3 regions of the Ensifer sp. ENS10 genome follow, and region 2 is predicted to be linked to each of the others. Evidence: riboswitches for the same ligand, from Rfam matches in the RefSeq annotation. Region 2 holds a riboswitch; each other region holds the start of a gene.

What was found. A riboswitch is a leader RNA that binds a small molecule or an ion and turns the genes downstream of it on or off. The one in region 2 is predicted to bind cobalamin.
Region 1: linked by a shared signal. The riboswitch ahead of IB265_RS09095 (DUF1636 domain-containing protein) and the one ahead of IB265_RS14635 (TonB-dependent siderophore receptor) in region 2 are both predicted to bind cobalamin.
Region 3: linked by a shared signal. The riboswitch ahead of nrdH (glutaredoxin-like protein NrdH) and the one ahead of IB265_RS14635 (TonB-dependent siderophore receptor) in region 2 are both predicted to bind cobalamin.

The regions. Positions count from the first base shown of each region.
Region 1 is NZ_JACVAS010000002.1:441,211-448,432, reverse strand. It holds gene aspT (aspartate-alanine antiporter) at 1-1,398, opposite strand, end outside; gene IB265_RS09100 (DUF1330 domain-containing protein) at 1,920-2,213, opposite strand; cobalamin riboswitch at 2,429-2,645, shown strand; gene IB265_RS09095 (DUF1636 domain-containing protein) at 2,750-3,163, shown strand; gene IB265_RS37720 (ABC transporter ATP-binding protein) at 3,324-4,268, shown strand; gene IB265_RS09085 (ABC transporter substrate-binding protein) at 4,195-4,992, shown strand; gene IB265_RS09080 (iron ABC transporter permease) at 4,996-6,063, shown strand; gene IB265_RS09075 (DUF924 family protein) at 6,293-6,853, shown strand; gene IB265_RS09070 (mechanosensitive ion channel domain-containing protein) at 6,980-7,222, shown strand, end outside.
Region 2 is NZ_JACVAS010000003.1:297,490-304,711, forward strand. It holds gene IB265_RS36505 (hypothetical protein) at 1-192, opposite strand, end outside; gene IB265_RS36730 (hypothetical protein) at 262-1,884, shown strand; gene IB265_RS14635 (TonB-dependent siderophore receptor) at 1,955-3,850, opposite strand; cobalamin riboswitch at 4,036-4,230, opposite strand; gene IB265_RS14640 (LysR family transcriptional regulator) at 4,549-5,409, shown strand; gene IB265_RS14645 (dicarboxylate/amino acid:cation symporter) at 5,798-7,084, opposite strand.
Region 3 is NZ_JACVAS010000004.1:221,681-228,902, forward strand. It holds gene IB265_RS16825 (ABC transporter ATP-binding protein) at 1-50, shown strand, start outside; gene IB265_RS16830 (PotD/PotF family extracellular solute-binding protein) at 84-1,382, shown strand; gene IB265_RS16835 (ABC transporter permease) at 1,591-2,505, shown strand; gene IB265_RS16840 (ABC transporter permease) at 2,507-3,328, shown strand; gene IB265_RS16845 (aspartate/glutamate racemase family protein) at 3,334-4,071, shown strand; gene IB265_RS16850 (LysR substrate-binding domain-containing protein) at 4,029-4,973, opposite strand; cobalamin riboswitch at 5,705-5,930, shown strand; gene nrdH (glutaredoxin-like protein NrdH) at 6,328-6,549, shown strand; gene nrdI (class Ib ribonucleoside-diphosphate reductase assembly flavoprotein NrdI) at 6,562-6,978, shown strand; gene nrdE (class 1b ribonucleoside-diphosphate reductase subunit alpha) at 6,948-7,222, shown strand, end outside.

The DNA of each region.
Region 1 (7,222 bases), on a different contig from region 2:
CGGTCCGGCGCCGATACCGACCACGGCGATGAAGATGTTGAGGCCGAGCGTGTTCAACAGCCACAGCGCCGGCGACGGGATGCGGCCGAAGGCGGGGTAGGTGGTGCGCAGCCAGCCGAGCACGAGACCGGCAAGCAGGGCGCCGCCTGACGTGGATAGCCCGATCGGAATACCGCCGATCGTTATCGTCAGCGCCCCGATCATCGCGCCGATGAACAGACCCCAGCCGAGGAAGGCGATGTCGGTGGTTTCGACCGGGCGATCGGCAAAGCCGAGAGCCTTGATCGCCGCTTCGACGTGCCTCCTGGCGCCGCCGATGGTGACGATGTCGCCACGCTCGACGGTCGTGCCGGGAAGGACCGGGATCTCGACCAGCGAGCGCACGATCTTGCGGGCATAGACGCCGCGCGCCCAATCCATCGTGCTGACTTCGGCGAGTGTCTTTCCGGCCAGCGCCTTGCTGGTCACGTAGACGTCGACGATCTCGGCCTCCGCGTTCAGAAGCTCCTTGTCCTCGACCTCCGTCAGCTTGCTGTCCAGGTTTTCGACGAGCAGGGCGCGCCTGCCCGAGAAGGCGACGACGTCGCCCGGCTGCAGCACGGTGTTGCCATCCGCTTCGATGATCTGATCGCCTCTTCGCAGGCGCTCGACGAAGACGCGAATGCCGGGAAGCAGGTTCTTGACCGGCGTTCCGGTTAGCCCGCTTGCTTCGTCGATCCGATAGGCCCGAAGGCCGAAATCATGATAGGCGCGGGTGATGCCGGGTTCGCTGCTCTCGGTGCCGCCGCCGAGCTTGGCCTCATACTCCTTGCAGGCCGCCGGAAGATCGATGCCGAGAAGTTTTGGGCCAAGCTGGGCGAGGATGATGGCAGAGCCGATCGTGCCCCAGATGTAGGTGACCGCATAGGCAATCGGAATCTGGTCGGCAAAGGTCTTGGCCTGCTCCGGCGTCAGCCCGAGCGAATTGATCTGGTCCGTGGCAACGCCGATCGCAGCCGAGATCGTCTGCGACCCGGCATACATGCCGGCGCCGTAGCCAAGCGGAAGCCCGGCGATCAGCGCGCAGAGATAGGGAACGATGAGGCACAGCACCAGGACAGACAGCGCAAAGGCAATCTGTTTCGGCCCATCGGTGCTCAAGCCGCGCACGAATTGCGGGCCGACACCGTAGCCGACGGCGAACAGGAAGATCAGGAACAAGGTGGACTTCAGATCACCGGAAACCTGGATGCCCAGCTGCCCGATGAGAACACCCGCCAGAAGCGTAGCGGTGACGTTTCCGAGATTGAACCCCGCGACCTTGATGGGCCCGATCAGGAAACCGATGCCGAGGGCGAGGAAGACGGCGACCGGCGGATAGGTCCGAAGCGTCTCGACGAAGAAGTCAATTGGATTCACTGCCATCCCCTGTAGAAAGTTGCGTTGCCATCACTTCATTTCGGGACTTGCGCGGCTAAGTTGATTTTATCGGTGGCTTGTCGATGCCCAATCCTAGCTTTGGCAATTGTCGCTTCGGCTGCTGATTTTCTCAACGGCCTTGGGGTTACGTGAGCGTAACGTACGTTAAATTTCTGGCTTTTGCGGCCAGTGGGGGCTGATGAGCGCTGCGCGGCATCGGTCCGAAAGCGTCGGGTCGGGCGGTCGTGCGAAGGCAAGTTCGGGAGGGCGGCGGCGCGCCGGTCCCGATGAAGGCACACGGTCCCACTACGGCGGATTTCGCCGGCTATTCAACTCTGGCATTGTATTTCTATGTTATCGCATAACGGATGGACATGACGAAACGCCGCATGTCGATGGACCCGGAGCACATGCCCCCGCAGTTGCTTCATCCGCGCGCCGCGAAGCTTGAAGTGACGGGGGCGCTCATCCGTTCGTTTCACGAGCAAGGCCGGCAATTGCGGCCAGTCTTGCGCTCCGCTTCAGATGGCGACGCCTTCGAGTGCTATGATCCGTGTCCTGGCACAGCGCTCACGGATCGCCTTCAGGCGCTGATAGTCCGGCGATTGGTACCAGGAGAGCAAGGCTTGCATGTCCGGGAACTCAAGGATGACGAGCCGGTGCGGTTCCCAGTCGCCTTCAAGCACCCGGGTTGCGCCACCGCGGCCGAGATAACGCCCGCCATAGCGGGCCTCCGTCGCCGGCACCTCTCTTTTGTATTCCTCGAAGGTCGCTGCATCGGTGATATCGACATCGGCGATCAAATAGGCAGCCATGGCAGAGCTCCTTTCCCGACAAGCCAAGGAGCAAGGATACGCCGGTCGTCGCCGTCAGGCGAGACTCTCGCCCGCGGCGGCCGGCAGGGTGACTTAGGATCATTTCCTTGTTGATTGTTGTTATGTTATTTTATAACAGTCGGTACATGACGAAACGCGGCATGTTGATAGATCCCGGCCGCCCAACCCCATCGGTTGTATCCGCTGCCGATTCATGCGAGGAAGAGCGCGATGGTGCTGCGTCCGCGACAATGCGGAAGCGGCTGAAAAGGGAACACGGAACGGACGACCCTGACGGGACCGAAACCGTGGCTGCCCCCGCAACTGTGAGCGGACAGCGCATTCACACCATGTCACTGGCCAAAGGCCGGGAAGACGTGGATGCGCCGCGACCCGCGAGCCAGGAGACCTGCCATCGAACCGATCAACCACAACGGACGGGGTGTTCCGATGGAAAAGAACTGGCTTTCGCGCGACGGTTTTCCGTCACCCTGCCGCTTCGCCATCTCTTGCCGTCAGTCCGGCGGAGAGAGAGAATGGCTGAGCCGACTTCAAGACAGCATAAGATAACGGTCTGCACCGATTGCCGCTTTACCGGCGGCCCCTGCATGCCGGGCGCCGAGCTGATAAAGCGGCTCAACCGCAGCATTGCCGCCCTCGGCGCGCCGCTCGATAGTGATTTCTCGATTGCCGGCACGGTCTGCATGGCGGCATGCACGCGCCCCTGCACCATCGCCTTCCAGGCGACGGGCAAGGCGACCTATCTCTTTGGCGACATTTCGCCGGAAGAGGACATCGACGATCTCGTCCGCTTTGCCGCCACCTATGTGGAGCGCGGCGACGGCATGACGCGGGCTGCCGAACGGCCGCGCGGACTGAAGGGCAAGACGCTCGCCCGCATCCCGGCGGCCATGCTCGTCTCCGAAGACGTTGCGGGCCATTTCCAATGAGTGCGACACGCATGCGCTCAAGCGCGTTTGGTGCGTCGGGGATGGACGCGTGGCGCTGCCGGGGTGGGATCAGACCATGACCTGCACCGCAACAGGAGCCGCCCTTCGCGTTAAGGGGCTTTGCTGGGGGCCGCGCCCGGGGTTGAAGCTGGTCGACGACATGGACTTCGCGATCGAGGCGGGCAGCCGGCTTGCGATCCTCGGGCCGAACGGGGCCGGCAAGACCTCGCTTCTGCGCTGCCTTTACCGGGCGGTGCAGCCGAATGCGGGCCGCATCGAGGTCGACGGCGTCGACCTCTGGTCGACCTCGGCGCGCGAAGCGGCGAAAACGATCGCCGTCGTGCTTCAGGAAATGCCCGGCGATTTTCCCTTCAGCGTGCGCGACGTGGTGATGATGGGCCGCATCCCGCGGCGGGAGGGGCTCAACGGCTGGACGGACACCGACCGTGAGCGCGTGCAGCACGCGCTCTCCCATCTCGATCTCGCCCATCTGGCCGGCCGCCAGTTCTCGACGCTCTCGGGCGGCGAGAAACAGCGGGTGCTGATTGCCCGGGCGCTTGCCCAGGAGCCGCGCATCATCATCCTCGATGAGCCGACCAACCATCTCGACATCCGCCACCAGCTCGAAATCCTCGAGCTCTTGCAGACGCTGAAGCTGACGATCGTATCGACGCTGCACGACATCAATCTCGCCGCCGAATTCGCGACTGACGTGGCGATCGTGACGGCGGGGCGGCTCACCGCCTTTGGCACACCCGACGCGGTGCTGAGCCCGCGGGCGCTGTCCTCCGCCTTCGGTGTCACCGCCACCGCCCACAGCACCGCCGTTGCCGGCACCGCCCGTTTCTCCTTTTCACTTCCTCGGGATCCATTTCATGAAGATCAACATTGCCTCCTCTGCCTTCCTGTTTCTCATCGCCACTGCTGTGCCGGCGCTCGCCTATCCGGTCACCGTCAAGAGCTGCAACCGCGAGGTGACCTTCGATGCCGCGCCGAAGCGGGCGATCGCCAACGACGTCAATCTGGTCGAGATGATGCTGGCGCTGAAACTGCAGGACCACATGGTCGGCTACACCGGCGTTTCCGGCTGGAAGACGCTGGATGAAAAGCTGCGCGAGGGCGTCAAGGAACTGCCGGAGCTTGCGGAGAAATATCCGACCAAGGAAGTGCTCCTCAACGCCGACGCCGATTTCTTCTTCGCCGGCTGGAACTACGGCATGAAGGTCGGCGGCGAGGTGACGCCCGAGACCTTGGCGCCGTTCAAGATCGGCGTCTACGAACTGACCGAATCCTGCATCCATGTCATGGCCAGGGAAAAGCCTACGATGGGCGACATGTTCGTCGATCTCCTCAACCTCGGCCGCATCTTCGGGGTCGAGGATCGCGCCGAGGCGCTGGTCGACGGCTACCGCCGCCAACTGGCCGCGATCACCGAGGCAAATGCCGGCCGCGAAAAGCCGACGCGCGTCTTCGTCTATGATTCCGGCGAAGAAAAGCCCTTCACATCCGGCCGCTTCGGCATCCCGACGGCGATGATCGAGGCGGCCGGTGGCGCCAACATCATGGACGACGTCGACAAGAGCTGGGTGGAGGTCTCCTGGGAGCCGGTGATCGATCGCAATCCGGAGGTCGTGGTGATCGTCAACTACGGCGAGGTGAAGGCCGAGGACAAGATTGCCTTCATGAAGAACAATCCGGCCTTCGCCAATATCGATGCGGTGAAAAACGACCGCTTCGTGGTCCTCGATTATGTCGAGGCGACGCCGGGGCCGCGCAACATCGACGCCATTGCCCGGCTCGCCGAGGTCTTTCACGGCGAAGGCCTGTAACCGATGCTGGCTGAGGATACGTCGCCTGGTCCCGCTACCGTTTCGCGGGTTCTCTCCGTTCGGGCGATCCGCGGCGGGGTCGGGGTGTTCGCGGCGCTGCTTTTGCTTCTTCTGACTGTGACCGTGGGCGTGTCGCTCGGCTCGGCGCCGATCCCGGTAACCACCGTCTGGTCGATCGTCGCCAGCAAGCTCGCGCCCGGCAGCGTCGAGGCCTTCTGGTCGGCGGGGCGCGAAAGCATCGTCTGGGACGTGCGCCTGCCGCGGGTCATGCTGGCGGGGCTTGTCGGCGCCGGATTGGCGCTGACAGGCGCCGTGCTGCAATCGGTCACGCGCAATCCGCTTGCCGATCCGCATCTGCTCGGCGTCTCCTCGGGCGGCGCGCTCGGGGCGATCGTCGCACTGCTCCACACCGGAATGATCCTCGGTCTTCTCACGGTGCCGCTCTTTGCCTTTGGCGGCGCGCTGCTGGCAACCGTGCTGGTCGCTTTCGTTTCCCGCGCTCTAGGCACCAGTGCCGATCGCCTGGTGCTTGCCGGCGTCGCCGTCGCCTTCGTGCTGACGTCGATCGGCAATCTCATGATCTTCCTGGGGGATCCGCGGGCGACGCACACGGTGATCTTCTGGATGCTCGGCGGCCTTGGCCTGGCGCAATGGCCGCATCTCATCTATCCGGCGCTCGTGCTGTCAGTCTCGCTCGGCTGGCTGGTCGTCCGATCGCGGGAAATCAACGCGCTTGCCATGGGCGACGAGACGGCGATGACGCTCGGCATTCCCGTGCGCCGCTTCCGTCTGACGCTCTTCGTCGTCACCGCGCTCCTGACCGGGGTCATGGTGGCCTTTTCCGGAGCGATCGGCTTCGTCGGGCTGATGGTGCCGCATTTCGTGCGGCTCTTTGCCGGCAGCGACAATGTCCGGGTCATCCCGTTCTCGGCCTTCTTTGGCGCCTTGACGCTGATCATGGCCGACCTCGTGGCCCGCGTCATCATGGCGCCGGAGGACATGCCGATCGGCGTCGTTACCGGCATTGTCGGCGGCATCGCCTTTGTTGCCATCCTCACGCGGCGCGCGTAAGGCGTGCATCGACATTGGGCATGCATGGAAATGGGCCGGTCCGCGCCTATGTCTTAGCGCATGTCTCCTTGAATCGAACTCGATTTAAGGACAAAGACATGCAGAAAATCAAAGTGCTACAGCGACCATTGCGCGTCTGATAAGACGCGCGGCGCTGTAGCGCATGCATGGCTGCCCGATCAGGCCTCGAAAGGGGCAGGACCGGCAGAAGAGCGGTGCGAGGGAGCAAATGACGAACGAAGTTGAAATCTGCACGCCGGATGACGTTTTGAGCTTCTGGTTCGGCGAGCTCACCTATGACGACTGGTTCACGATGAGCGGCGAACTGGATAAGGCCTGCATTCGTCGTTTCCAGGCATCGCACCTGGCGCTTGCCCGCGGGGTCAGCGAGATCTGGCGCGCAACGCCGGAGAACCGGCTGGCGGCGATCATCCTGCTCGACCAGATGCCGCGCAACATGTATCGCGGCACGCCGCTTGCCTTCGCGACCGATTGCCTGGCACTGCACGAGGCGAAGCTTGCCGTCGGCATCGGTGCCGACATGGCGATCAAGCCGGAAGCGCGCGCCTTCGTCTATCTGCCGTTCGAGCATTCGGAAAACCTGACCGACCAGACCATGTCGGTGAAGCTTTTCACCGAACTCGGCGATGCCGACTATCTCGACTATGCCATCCGCCACCGCGAGGTGATCGAACAATTCGGCCGCTTCCCGCACCGAAATGCGCTCCTGGCCCGCGTCTCGACAGACGCCGAGCTTGCCTATCTGGCACAGCCCGGCGCCGGCTTCTGACGAAAAATCCGGCGCTGGAGCGCAATTGGCGGCGTCTTTTGCATCTTTCCGCCGTCTTTCGTATTCACACCGCATTGTGACGACCACTGACGCGATTCCGCACCATGGTCTCAACCTGCAAGGATCATGAAATTGCGTTCTGTCGGAAAATTGCCTGCCATTCTCGTCTGCCTGCTGGCGCTTGCCGCCGCCGGCCCGGTCATGGCGCAAGGCACGACGCAACCGGCACAAGGTACGACCCAGAGCGCAACTCAGCCAGAGCAGAAGGCGACGCCGGCTCAGCCGGCCCAGACCGCAACGCAACCAGCCGGCAAGGCGGCGGCACCCGCGCAGGATGGTGCGCAGCCCGCTGACAAAGGCGCGGCACCC
Region 2 (7,222 bases):
CACTGTGCGACGAAGCTTGGCATTTGGAAACGCAAGCTGACGCCTGGTGGTACGGCGGTCTTCGGCGGGCGAACCGAACTTGAGCGCCGACGCAAGGGTCTGATTTCGCCGGACGAATGGAAGCGCAAGAGACTGCACCCGTTCGTCAGCTTCGGCGATCGGCAGAAAGCGCGCGGAAACCAGAATATCCATCTGATCGACGAGACGGCGGTTGTCGTCAAAATCGGCCGCAAGGAGAGCGGCGGCCGCTCGGGAAAGACGGTGACGCGCACGGCCGCTCTTCATCTCGCACGCATGACCGGAAACCGCGGCATCATCATGCGGCAACTGACCGCGATATGTGCTCAGAAGGACGAAGCCGACCGCATCAACGTCACCTTCTCGATCTCCGACACGCATGTCAGCGTGACCTTCGATCCGACGGATCTGCCGAACCACCCGCAGCGGCGGCGTCCGGTGGTGCCGATCAAAGGCCGCTGCCTCGGCATCGACCTCAATCCCAACTGGATCGGCCTGGCCGCGGCATCGAACACCGAAGATCAGGGATCGGTGGGTAAAACCAGGCTGCTCGAGCATGCCCTGGTGAAGCTCGATATGCCGAAGAATGCTTCCGCCGAACTGGTGCGCGAGACGCTGGCGGCGGTCTGCGACCGCGCCATCTCGATGGCGCGCAAGCACCGCTGCGGCACGATCGTGCTGGAAAAAGGGCTCGGCACGTTGCGGTCGAGCGGCAAGAACCGCACCCTCAACAGGCTGTTGAATTGCTGGGCAAGAACGGTGTTCGTGCAGATGCTGCAGCGTCGCGCCCGGCTTGCCGGGATCGATGTCCTTGAGGTCTGGGCGGGGTATTCCTCGACCATCGGAAACCTCGCATACGAAGCCCCCGACGCCTGCGCGTCGGCAACAGAGATCGCCAGACGGGGCATTGTCCGTCTGGCTGGAATGAAGGACGTCCTGCCAGCGCTTGAGGAAGGGTGCGTTTCCCGTCTATGGAAGAATGGGAAGGTGCCCGCCGAACTCGGCTCATGGCAAGACGTTCATCGGACAATCAAAGCGGCGAAGATTGGCTACCGCCGCCCGCACCCCGACGTGCCGCTCGGCGCACGGGGTTCCGATGTCCACGGGACGCACATGTTCTGTGGGCATGCGGTCGTCCGCCTTGCCAGACGTCAGCGTCCGGGACTTCTGTTCCGGCTGACACCTGCCAGGCCGGACGCAGCAGTTCGGATTTTCGCTCAATGTGGACGTGTGCCCTCCCCGGCTCTCCACACGAAAATCCGAATAGCCGAAAAAGCTTCGTTTGACGTATCCGCCATCCTGGCGACCGCCGAGCGCCTGAAATACACCTCTGGCGTCAAACAAGTCATTTCAAAACTGATAGAAGAGCCTTCCGAGGACTTCGTACGCCTTGTTGCTGGTTCTGTCTACGAGGGCCGGATTACCGCGCAGGTTAAAAAGATGTTGACGGGAGTCGTGCGAACCGCATTCCGAGATGTGATCATGGTCCCGGTCAAGAACCGCCTTTCGAGCGCACTCGCGGACACGGAGGAAGTCATCGAAAAAATTGACGAGCCCGTTGAGGAGGAACCCGAAGTCGTGACGACAGAGGAGGAGCGCGAGGGATACATGATTGTGAAGGCGATCGTGCGCGATACGATCTCGTCGAAACGAGTGGTGATGCGCGACCAGAAATCCTATTGTGGCATTCTTATCGACAATAACAATCGAAAGCCGCTCGCGAGGCTACATTTCAACCGCTCGGTCAAATACATCGGGCTCTTTGACGGTGAGTCCGAGGAACGGTTGATTATCGACTCGCTTGACCAAATTTACGATCACAGCGACCGCTTGCGGGTTACGGCGAAAAAGTATTTCGCAGAATAGTCTGCCACCGCACGTGTCGACATAGGAGGCAGTCTGTCCGCCGCCTCTTTGCCCTTTGCCTTTTCGTAAGTCAGAATGAAGCCGACAATCCGGCGAAAGCAGTCAGACCGGGCGACGACTTGAAGCCATAGACTTCCCGGTAGTCTCGGTCGAACAGATTGTCGACGCGACCAAACATTTCCAAGGTGTCGTTGATTTTCAGGCTGCCGCCGACGTTCAAAAGCGAATAGCCAGCCATCGTCACCCGCGGGGGTACAGCGGTCGCAAAAACCGTGTCGACAGTCCTGCCATTGAATACTGCCTCGGCGAAGACCCTCGCGCGGTCGTCATAAAAAACGTAGTCCGCTTTGACCGAACCGATGTGGCGGGGGCGACGGGCTTCAGCGAGACGCGGCCCGGTGGCGGCTGTCTGTTCGGTCGCGTCGGTGTACGTATAAGATGCGGTCATCGTGACGCCGTTGAAGAAATCGAAGGTCGCCGAAACCTCCATGCCTTGGCGGAGGCTTTCGCCGTCGCGGTTGATCGGCCGCGCGATGAAATCCGCGTCGTAGACAGTGGCGATCTCGTTCTCCAGATTTTGGTTGAAGTAGGTAAGGTCTACTACGAGGCCCCCCTCATTGAAGCTTTTCTCAACCCCGATGTCGTATCCGAGGCTCCGTTCCGGCTGCAAATTTGGATTACCGATGAATCCTCCGGGAAAATAGCCGAACTGTTCATAGAACGTCGGGTTGGTAACGCCGGTTCCGACTGAGGCATGAAGCCGCATGTCGCTGCTCGGGATTTGCCACGCCGCGCTTGCAGTCCAGGTTCCCGTATCACTGAAACCGCTGTTCCAGTCCTGCCTCGCACCGAAGTTTAGGTGGACTTGATCAAAGAACTCTACCCGATACTCGCCAATAAGGGATTGCGCGTCCCGTCGAAAAGTCTCCTCCAAATGGGAGGGTGAAAACCTTTCGAATTGCCATGCGTAACCGCCGGTCACTTGTTGGATCACCTGGTCCGTATCGTCGAAACGATAGGACGCTTGATAGCTGCCCCTATAACGGTTTCCGTCGTCCGAACTGTTTCCGTATTCGTCGGAGTGCCTGGATTGATAGATATCGGTGCCCGAGAAAAGGATCTTCTGTGCCAGCGCGTCGTCCAGGGACGAATTGGTGATCCCAACCGACCCGAAGAGTTCCTGGTTCTTGGTGTAGTCGTCCGCGTCGTAGGTCATCGCGGTGTCCCAGTCTTGCGGGTCACTCTCGCTGCGACGATTTACGCCCCGAACCGTGCCCTCCATAGTCGTATCCGGCGAGAGATCGATTGTGAACTTGCCGTTTAACGTACCATTCCTGCCGCCGTCCTCTTCGTCACCCGCACCCGAAATGTTGAAGCCGTCCGTGTGCATAACGGTGCCGGATAGCCAATAGTCATAGGTGTCACGGCCCCCGCCGGCGGAGATTGTCGATGTGACCGAAGCGTTGCTGCCGATTTCCGTGCGCGCAGTAGACCGAACGGAATCGCGCTCGCCGCGCTTGGTGACGATGTTGATCACGCCTGACATGGCATTAGCCCCCCAGAACGCGCTTTGCGGCCCGCGCAGAATTTCGATGCGTTTTATGTCGTCGGTAACCAGGCCTCCGAAGTCGAATTCACCCTGCCCAACGTCGTTGGCGACCACGCCATCAATGATCACCAGCAGTTGATTGCCCTCCGCGCCGCGCACACGTACCTGCGTTAAGCCACCTGAGGAGCCCGTGCGAGATACTGCAAATCCCGGCACAAGGCGTAGCGCATCCGCGACATAGCGGACCTGATGCTTCTCCATCTCCTCCCCCGAGATCACGGTGACGGCACGCCCGGATTTCTCGAGCTCCACGGGAGTCAATCCGTCCGTAACGACAATCGCTTCGAGCTCTGTCGGCTCGTCCGCCTGGTTAGCATCCCGAGCAAAGCTCGGCTCCCATGCGGCGATGAGGAGCATCGCAGCTCCGGTCAGAAAAATCCTCATAATCTCCCTTCAGGCAGGGCCTGACCTGCACGGCTTTCCTCCGCAGAAAAGAAGTGACAATGGTAACAACCGTTCCCATCGACCGTCCTTCAACACGGCAACATCTTCGACAATGTCACCGCTACGGGCGGCCGCGCTCGGACACTCCCCGTATCCTTGCATGGGTGACCAACACAGGCAGGTCTCCTGACTTCCGCGTCCCCGCCAGTCTCGCCCTTCCCGCTTGACGCAGTGGGCTGATGAGACAAGCTCGGCGGTTACAGTTGCGGGGGCAGCCGTGGGATTGACATCGACTATGCCTCACCACGTTCCCTTTTCATCCGTCATGCGGAACCTGTGCCGTAGCCGACCAATAAAGTCGGCGACGAGTCGCGACAAGAGTGTATGGCTAGTTTTTCCATACGTGCACGCTCTTTAAGCATACATTCCTGCGCATACATCTTGCAATTTGCCGCGTCTTCGATATAGGATCGGCTGCGCCCGGAAAGTTTGTTGCTCCTTGCGAGAACGCGGACCAACACCCTCACGCGACGAGGCACGATATTCCTCTCCTGCGTAGGCTGGGCGCCGTCGTTAACCGTGTCGCTAGATACTGACCGGTTGGAAAACCAGAAACCGGCGAAATCTGCTTGGCCGACGGGCAACGGATCAACCACAATTGCGATCACACCATGAACCTCGACCTTCTCGATACCTTCCTGGACTTGCTTGAGACAGGCAATTTCCGGCGCACATCAGAGCGACTTGAAACAACGCAGCCGGCCGTAAGTGGCCGCATTAAGACACTAGAGCGAGCCGTGGGCGCCCAACTATTTCACCGCGGGCGAGCGGGTGCAGTTCCGACTTCGGCCGGTATCAGGTTCGAGAAACACGCTCGCGCCATCAAAGCGGGCTGGGCGCATGCGCAGCACGATATCGGAGGCCTGGAACACTATGATGGCCCTCTACGCATCTCAGGGCCGCTAAGCTCGATAGGGACGCTCGTTCTGGACTGGATCGAGGAGTTGCACATCATCAACGAACGACTGGAATTGGTACTGCATTCTGGCCACTCGTCCACCGTCATGGCGGATCTCTCCGGTGGCAGGATTGATATCGGCATTGTATTTTCGCCCAAATGCTTGCCGGACCTTAGCATCGAGGAGACCGGCGTCGAAAAATTTCAGATGGTGTCGACGGAGTTCGACAGGCTTTCCGATGTGACTTCGAGAAGTTATATCCGCGCTAGATACACGACATATTTCGAGCGGATGCACACCGAGCTGCTACCGGGGCTCACTCGATCTGCTATCGCCGTGGATCACGAGGACCATGCAATCGGCATTCTGAAACGGCGTGGTGGAACTACGTATCTCCCGCACCAGACCGTCGAAACCTTGTCCGGGTCCGGCATGTCAGTGCGTCTTGTAGAAGGCGCGCCGGAGATTAAGCAGCCGGTTTACGTCGTGACGCAGAGACACCGCAGACACGAGTCACTTATTGACACAGCTGTCGATGCGCTCAAAAGCGTTACGCCGAGAGAAGGCTTATGAGCCGGTCCTGCTGAAGGCCAACTCTCCCATCCGTCGCGTCATGGGATGGCCGGTTATACCATTCGACTGCGTTCCTGGCAGGAAGATCCGGGCGGAGTGGGGCTGGTCGACCGCATCGGTAAAAGCCAAAGCACCTACGATGAGAAGCTGAGCAATTATTATTACAACGACAAAACCCGCAGACGATCCGGCTTTATTTTCTTTTGGATATCTGCGCATTGTCATCACCTAGTCTTACTAAGACTAAATGATAACTCAGCTGCGAAGTTTCATAATCTATACATCAGTTTGCATCGACAGGAATTTACGGAAGATTGCGCACGCTGTTCTTACGCCTTTCGCAAAAGGGCCAGCAGGTGTAGCCGGGTACGCTGCGTAACACCGCGTCTTATTGACCCGAAAGCGCAGCTTGCAATTCAACGGCATCCAGCTCCCGCTCCCAACGGGCGATGACAATAGTCGCCACCGCATTGCCGATGAGATTTGTCAGCGCGCGGCATTCCGACATAAAACGGTCTACTCCCAGTATCAATGCCATGCCGGCCACGGGGACTGAGGGAACTACGGAGAGCGTTGCAGCCAGAGTGATGAACCCCGCACCGCTCACCCCGGCGGCACCTTTCGAACTCAACATGGCCACCAGGAAAAGCATGATCTGATCCCCCAGGCTCAGTGGAGTATCAGTCGCTTGCGCGATGAACAGCGCCGCAAGTGTCATGTAGATATTGGTCCCATCCAAGTTGAAGGAATAACCTGTGGGCACCACGAGACCGACGATCGGGCGCGCACAACCAGCCTTCTCCAACTTGGCCATCAAGCCGGGCAAGGCGGCTTCGGACGATGATGTTCCGAGAACGAGAAGCAACTCTTCTTTGAGATAAACAATAAGCTTGAAGATGGAGAATCGGTTGAAATGCGCGACGGCGCCAAGGACGAGAACAACGAAAAGCAATGCGGCTAAATAGAAGGTTCCCACCAGAAAGGCCAGATTCCCAAGGGCGGAGATCCCATACTTCCCAATGGTGAACGCCATAGCGCCGAAGGCACCGATTGGGGCGAGCCTCATCAACATTGACGTCATCCGAAAGATCGGCGCCGTCAGGGCGTGCAGCAGATCAAGAACAGCATGCCCCTTTTGTCCTACGGCTCCGAGCGCAAGTCCAAACAAGATGGAGATGAACAATACCTGGAGGATATCACCTTGAGCGAAAGCTGCGACAATCGTGTCAGGAACGATGTTCATCAAGAAACCAACGATTGTCATCTCGTGGGTTTTGACGGTGTAAGCCGCGATCGACCGCTCATCGAGCGAGCTTGGGTCGATGTGCATGCCACCTCCCGGCTGCAACACGTTCGCAATCAATAGCCCCATCACAAGAGCCAGGATGGAGAAAGTCAAAAAATAGACGAATGCTTTGACTGCCACACGGCCAAGCTTCTGCGTGTCCGACATGTCAGCGATGCCTGTGGTGACAGTCAAGAAAATGACCGGCGTGATAACCAGCTTGACGAGTTTGATAAAGAGGTCCCCAAGGAATTTCAAACTACTGCCGAGCTCGGCATCGAGGTACCCGAGCAATATACCCGCCACTATCGCGATTAAAACCTGTGTATAGAGGTGGCCAAAAACACGAGGCCGCTGGTCCGCGGCGATATCTACAGTAGGCATCATCATCAGTGTCAGCTCTCGGTATCATGGAGACCTTTAGCGATCTGCATGACTTTTAAGGGGCTTTCATCAAAGCGTGAAACCCCCGCCGATGATACCAATCTTTTGTATAGTCGACCGCCCGTTGACCTCCCGCTACGATCT
Region 3 (7,222 bases), on a different contig from region 2:
TGAGCTGGACCCTGGAGGACGTCGTCCCCCTCGGCCGCCTTTCCGCATGAGCTAATCAACCATCACAAGAAGGGGAACTGCACATGACGACTGAAACTAAAACCGAAAAGCCTGGCGCCGGCCTGACACGCCGATCGTTGTTGAAGACCGGCGCTGCCGCCGTCGGCGCCATCGCCGGATCGGGTGCCATTACCGGCTTCCCGACCATTTGGGCCCAGAACCCGATCACGCTTCGCCAGTTCGGCACCGGCGTTTCCAACATCAATGCGATTGCAGAGAAGTGCAAACAGGACCTCGGCATCACCTTGGAAATGACGGCGACCGATTCCGACGCCGCCGCCCAGCGTGCGGTGACCCAGCCCGATTCCTACGACATCGCCGACATCGAATACTGGATTGCCAAGAAGGTCTTCCCAGCCGGCGTGATGCAGCCGATGGACGTGAAAAAGATCAAGTACTTCGACAAGATCGTGCCGCTGTTCATCGACGGCAAGCTGAAACCCGAAAGCGTGGTCGCCCAGGGGACCGCACCGCACACCGTCGGCTTCGTCGAGGCGCAAGATTCCAAGACCTTCGCCAAGTCGCCGACCGACTGGATGACGCTGATCCCGACGATCTACAACGCCGACACGCTCGGCATTCGCCCCGATCTCGTCGGGCGCGAGATCTCGACCTGGGCCGACATCATGGACCCGGCGTTCAAGGGTAAGACCGCGATCCTCAACATTCCTTCGATCGGCATCATGGACGCCGCGATGATCATGGAGGCGCTCGGCAACATCAAATATGCCGACAAGGGCAACATGACCACGGACGAGATCGACAAGACGATCGACTTCCTGATCAAGGCCAAGCAGGACGGCCAGTTCCGTGCCTTCTGGAAGTCCTTCGACGAGAGCGTCAACCTGATGGCTTCGGGCGAAGTCGTCATCCAGTCCATGTGGTCGCCGGCCGTCGCCGCCGTCCGTTCCAAGGGCATCGCCTGCAAGTACCAGCCGCTGAAAGAAGGTTATCGCGCCTGGGGCGGCGGCCTCGGGCTTGCCGCCCATCTCCAGGGCGCACAGCTCGACGCGGCTTATGAGTACATCAACTGGTACCTCTCCGGCTGGGTCGGCGCCTACCTCAACCGTCAGGGCTACTACTCCGCCGCGATGGAGACCGCCAAGGGCTTCATGTCCGAGGACGAGTGGGGTTTCTGGGTGGAAGGCAAGCCCGCCCAAGGCGACATCCTTTCGCCGGAGGGCAAGATCATGGAGAAAGCGGGTGCGGTGCGCGACGGCGGCTCGTTCGAGGAACGCATGGGCAAGGTCGCCTGCTGGAACTCTGTGATGGACGAGGACCGTTACATGATCAAGCGCTGGAACGAGTTCATCGCGGCGTAATCGCCGGCGCGGAAGCGCCCCCTCACCCTAACCTTCTCCCCGCAGGCGGGGAGAGGGGACGTGCCACATCGGCCGGCCGAGCGTGCACATAGGCGATCAAGAATGAGCGGGACGGCGACGCATCTCCCTTCTCCCGCAAGCGACGAGAAGGTGCCGGCAGGCGGATGAGGGGCGGACCCCGATCGCATAAATCCAGAGAGGAACGACGATGGCGACACTTGCGACGTCCCAGCCAGGGGAAATCAGGACAGAGAAGGCATCACGTCGCCGGGGCGCTCCGCGCGCGCTGGCCTCCCATCTCCAGGCAACCCCTCTCCTTTTGATCCTCGGATTCTTCTTCGTGCTGCCGATCCTGACCATCATCGTCGTCAGCTTCTGGGACTATGACTTCGCCGGTCTCTATCCGGACTTCCTGACGATGAACTACGCCGATACGCTCGGCTCGTGGGTCACCTGGAAGACCTATCTCAACACGCTGAAATTCACCGTCCTCGTCTGGGCGCTGACGCTCTTAATCGGCTTCTGGGTCGCCTATTTCCTCGCCTTCCATGTCCGCACAACAACCATGCAGATGGTGCTGTTCCTCGTCTGCACCGTGCCGTTCCTGACCTCGAACATCATCCGCATGATTTCCTGGATCCCGGTGCTCGGCCGCAACGGCCTTGTCAATTCGACCCTGATCGAGCTTGGCCTGATCCCACAGCCGATCGAGTGGCTGCTCTACTCCGACTTTGCCGTGGTGCTTGCCATGGTGCATCTCAACACGCTGTTCATGGTCACGCCGATCTTCAATACGCTGATGCGGATCGATCGCTCGCTGATCGAGGCGGCGCGCGACTGCGGCGCTTCCGGCGGCCAGATCCTCTGGAACGTCATCCTGCCGCTCGCCAAGCCGGGCATCGCGATCGGCTCGATCTTCGTCGTCACGCTCGTCATGGCAGATTTCTCAACGGTGCAGGTCATGTCCGGCGGCCAGAGCGCCTCCGTCGCGCTGATGATGAAAAACCAGATGTCTCTGCTGCAATATCCGGCAGCGGCCGCCAATGCCGTGGTGCTTCTGATCGTCGTGCTCTTTATGGTCGCCGCGATCCTGCGCGTCGTCGACATCCGCAAGGAGCTTTGACATGAACCACGAGAGACGCGGCAAGGAATTCTACCTGCTCGCAATCTTCTTCACGCTGTTCGTGCTGTTTCTCTACGGCCCGCTGTCGGCCGTGCTGATCCTGTCCTTCCAGGGACCGGACGGCGGCCTGACCTTTCCGCTGAACGGCCTATCGCTGCACTGGTTCTACAACCTTTTCGAACGGCAGGCGGTCGGGGACTTCGGCGCCTCATTCCGGCGCTCCTTTACGCTCGGCCTGATGGTAATGACGGTCAACGTCGTGGTCGCCCTGCTTGCAGGCCTTGCCTTCCGCCGACGCTTCCGCGGCGCAACCGCGCTCTTCTATCTCACCGTCGCAAGTCTCGTCGTGCCGTCGATCATCATCTCGCTCGGCATCGGCGTCGTCTTCCAGCAGTTCGGCCTGAAGCCCGCCTGGTACTCCTCCGGCTTCGGCGCGCATCTCACCTGGACACTGCCTTTCGGCGTGCTCATCATGTTTGCGGTCTTCAACCGGTTCTCACCGGCCTACGAAGAAGCGGCGCGCGATCTCGGGGCGACGTCCTGGCAGACTTTCCAGCACGTTCTCCTGCCGATGATCGCGCCAAGCCTGATCGGCGTCGGCCTCTTCGGCTTCACGCTCTCCTACGACGAATTCGCCCGCACGCTGATGACTTCGGGCAGCTACAACACTCTGCCACTCGAGATCTACGGCATGACTACGAATGTGACGACGCCGGTGCTCTATGCGCTCGGCACGGTCACCACCCTCTTCTCCTTCACCATCATCCTCGTCGCGCTCGCAGTCATTCTGACCTTGCGACGCCGCCAGGCAAAGCTGAGCTAGGCTAGATGCGCATCCTGATCATCAATCCCAACACCACCGCGTCGATGACGGCCAAGGCAGCCGCGGCCGCTCGGACTGTCGCCAACCCTGCCACGGAAATTCTCGCGCGCACCTCCAGATCGGGACCGGCCTCGATCGAGGGGCATTATGACGGCGCCGTCGCCCTGCCGGGCCTGCTCGCCGAAATCCGCGACGGCGAGGCCGCAGGCGCCGATGCCGCGGTCATCGCCTGCTTCGACGACACCGGCCTCGAGGCGGCCCGTGCGCTCGCCCGCATACCGGTGGTGGGGCTCTGCGAATCCGCCGTCGCGACCGCTGCCATGCTGGCGCAACGTTTCACCGTGGTCACCACGCTCGAACGGTCACGGGTGCTGATCGAGAATCTCGTCCGGCATTACGGCATGGGCGACCGGGCAAGGGTCCGCGCCGCCAACATCCCGGTGCTCGAACTGGAGGACAAGGCATCAGACGCGCTCGCCAAACTCCGGCGCGAGATCGAGCTGGCGCTCAATCAGGATGGCGCAGAAGCGATCGTGCTCGGCTGCGCCGGCATGGCCGATCTCGCCCGGGCGCTCCAAGCGGACTATGACGTCCCTGTCATCGACGGCGTTTCGGCCGCGGTCAAGCAGGCGGAAGCACTCGTGTCACAGGGACTTATGACCAGCAAGCGCGGGGCCTATGCGTCGCCGCTCAGCAAGCCCTATTCAGGTTTCATGAGCGCGCTCGCTCCAACCCCGGCTTGAGGTGATGCCGACCTGGAATCGCCCACGACTGTCGCCAGCAGCGCATTCGATGCGTCGGCCTCGGCAATAATCCAATCGCGAAAAGCCTGGATCTTTTTCTGCCGCCTGCTGCTCTGCGGATAGACCAGCCAATAGGCGCGACCATCTCTTACCACATGGTCGAAGGGCCGGATGAGCCTGCCGCTCTTCAGTTCGTCCATCAGGAAGGTTGAAACGGCAATCGCGATGCCATGGTCGTTCAAAGTCGTCGTGACGTCCATCGCCTGGACGTCGAAGATCAGTTCGGTACCGTTGCTCGCCGGTGGCTCCACCCCGGTTTCGATCATCCATCGCCGCCACCAGCTGGCGTTGCCGAAGCGCCGTACACGCAGGACGTCCGAGGGATGCCTGAGCTGGTGCTTCTCCATGAAAGACGGCGTGCAGACCGGCATGTAATCGATAGGGAAAAGCGGGAACACGTCGTTGCCGGGCCAGTCGCCGTTGCCGCTGCGCACCACGAGATCGATGGCGTCACGCTTGAAGTCGATCAGCTCGGTCGACATGTGCACCCGGATGCTGATGTTCGGATGGGCCGTCTGGAACGAGGCGAGCCGCTGGCCGAGCCAGCTCGACACGACGGTCGGCAGCACGGAAATGTGCAGGTGGTGTTCGGTCTTGTCGGCAATCTCCGAGAAGGCCGCCCCGAGAAGGTCGATCGCTTCCGTCACCTTCGGCGCCAGCTGCCGCCCGGCCGCCGTCAGCCGAACCTCGCGCGGAAGACGAACGAAGAGCGGCGTGCCGATGCGCTCCTCCAACAGCCGGATCTGGTAGCTGACCGCCGCCTGCGTCATGCCGAGCTCGTCGGCGGCGCGGGTGAAGCTCAGATGTCTGGCGGCCGCTTCGAAGGCGCGCACGGCACTCATGGGAGGAATCTTGCTCATGGCCCTGAGATAAGCATTCTTTATGCCAGCATGCGAGAAATCGCTTTGCGCGAAGCAGCAAAAATCCTCACTTTTTTCGTGAACACAACAGCAAAAACAAAGAGGATAGCAATGCTTAGCGCAGTGCGATCAACGATCCTTCATGCCCTGAACTGGGCCGGCAAACGCACTCAACCCAATCATCGCCATCGATACGTTCAGCGAATTCCAGCTGAAGGATATCGGGCTGACGCGAGATCAGGAGACCATCCGGGCGCGCGTCGGCGATGGTGCCGATCCTTGGCATTGGCCGAAGGACGACGATCCGCGCAGGTCACCGCCCTCGCCGGAGCGGGATTGCGGCGACGCGCCGCAAATGGCAAGGGCTTCGCCTCGAGCCCAGCCCGGAGAAAACAAAGACATAAGCATGTCGCTCTGCGATTGACGGAGCGCAGAGGCAAGACACAGCGCAGTTATCGTGATCTGCCACCTTCCCAGCCCGCGGACCGAATTCGGGAGAGATCCGGCGTGGCGTTTCTAAAAGCGGCGTGCCGAAGCCCCTTCGCAAGTGATCGCAACGGAGCGAGCGCGGGGCTCAAAGCCGAGAAGTTCTTCACCCACAGGTTTCGCCGCCTCCCGCCGTTTACTCCTTGTTATCCACACGGCGAAAGAAATCACCTTCTCACCCCGGCTTCGGGCACCTCGAACCTATTGACGCAGATTTGCGATGAACTACTATATCTAGTGTTCGAGGTTCTCTCGATTCGCAGGGATTGAGAGCTAAGACGGGAATACGGTGCGTCGGCGAGTTTTCGCTAGGCTATGCCGTAGCTGCCCCCGCAACTGTAGACGGCGAGCGACTGTCCGGAATTGGACCACTGAGGCATGAGGCCTCGGGAAGGTCGGGATGGAAGCTGAGACCCGTGAGCCAGGAGACCTGCCTCGAGCAACAAACGTCCACGGGCGGGTGTCCGGAGGGGTTGAGTCTACTGCATGTTTCCTTAAATCGTCGCCGATTTAAGGATAAAAACATGCAGCAAATCGAAGTGCTACAGCGATCTTTGCGCGTCTGATAGGACGCACGGCGCTGTCGTGCGGCAGGATGAGCCTGCCTGATCGTCTCGACATCTCCCCGGCAGCCTGTCGAAAGCTTCGGGGTGAAGTCATGTCCGCGTCATTGAAATTCTATCGCTCGCCAATCAAGAGGCGCGGTTTCCCGCGCAGCTGACGAAGAGGCATGCCCGGGCGTCCAGATCCGAGCGAGCCACAGCCATGACAGCCCTGCATTTCGCCGGATCGCGGCTGCGTGTCCGTGCGCCTTCTCATGCTCTCATCCAGCCGACCAAACGAGGAAGAAATGAACGTTACCGTCTACAGCAAGCCCGCCTGCGTCCAATGCACCGCGACCTACCGAGCGCTCGATCGCCAGGGCGTCAACTACGAGGTCATTGATATCTCCATCGACCAAGACGCGCTCGAAACGGTCAAGGGCCTCGGCTACATGCAGCTTCCCGTCGTCGTCGCCGGCCCCGAACACTGGGCGGGTTTTCGCCCCGACAAGATCAGCGCGCTTTCCTAGAGGAGACGGGCGGTGGGCCTGATCGTCTATTTTTCCAGCCGCTCGGAAAACACCCATCGCTTCGTCGAAAAGCTCGGCCTTCGCGCAGCGCGCATACCGCTCAAAGAAAGTAAGGCTTCACTTACGGTTTCCGAGCCTTTCGTGTTGGTCGTGCCCACCTATTGCGGCGATGACGGCCGGGGTGCGGTGCCGAAACAGGTCATCCGCTTCCTCAACGATGCGGGCAACCGCTCTCACATCCGCGGCGTCATTGCTGCGGGCAACAGCAATTTCGGCGCGACCTACGGGATCGCCGGCGACGTCATCGCGGCCAAGTGCCAGGTGCCCTACCTCTACCGGTTCGAGCTTCTCGGAACAGAGGAGGACGTCGCCAATGTCAGAAACGGGATGGAACGATTTTGGACGTCTCAACACTCGAACGCCCCCTGAAGGCGACGGAAGCGGCGCTGGACTATCATGCGCTGAACGCAATGCTGAACCTCTATGATGAAGAGGGACGGATCCAGCTCGACAAAGACCGGCTGGCGGCGAAACAATACTTCCTCCAGCACGTCAACCAGAACACGGTCTTCTTCCATAACCTCAGGGAGAAGCTCGATTATCTGGTGACCGAGGGCTACTACGAGCAGCAGGTTCTCGACCAGTATTCCTTCAACTTCGTCCGCGATCTCTA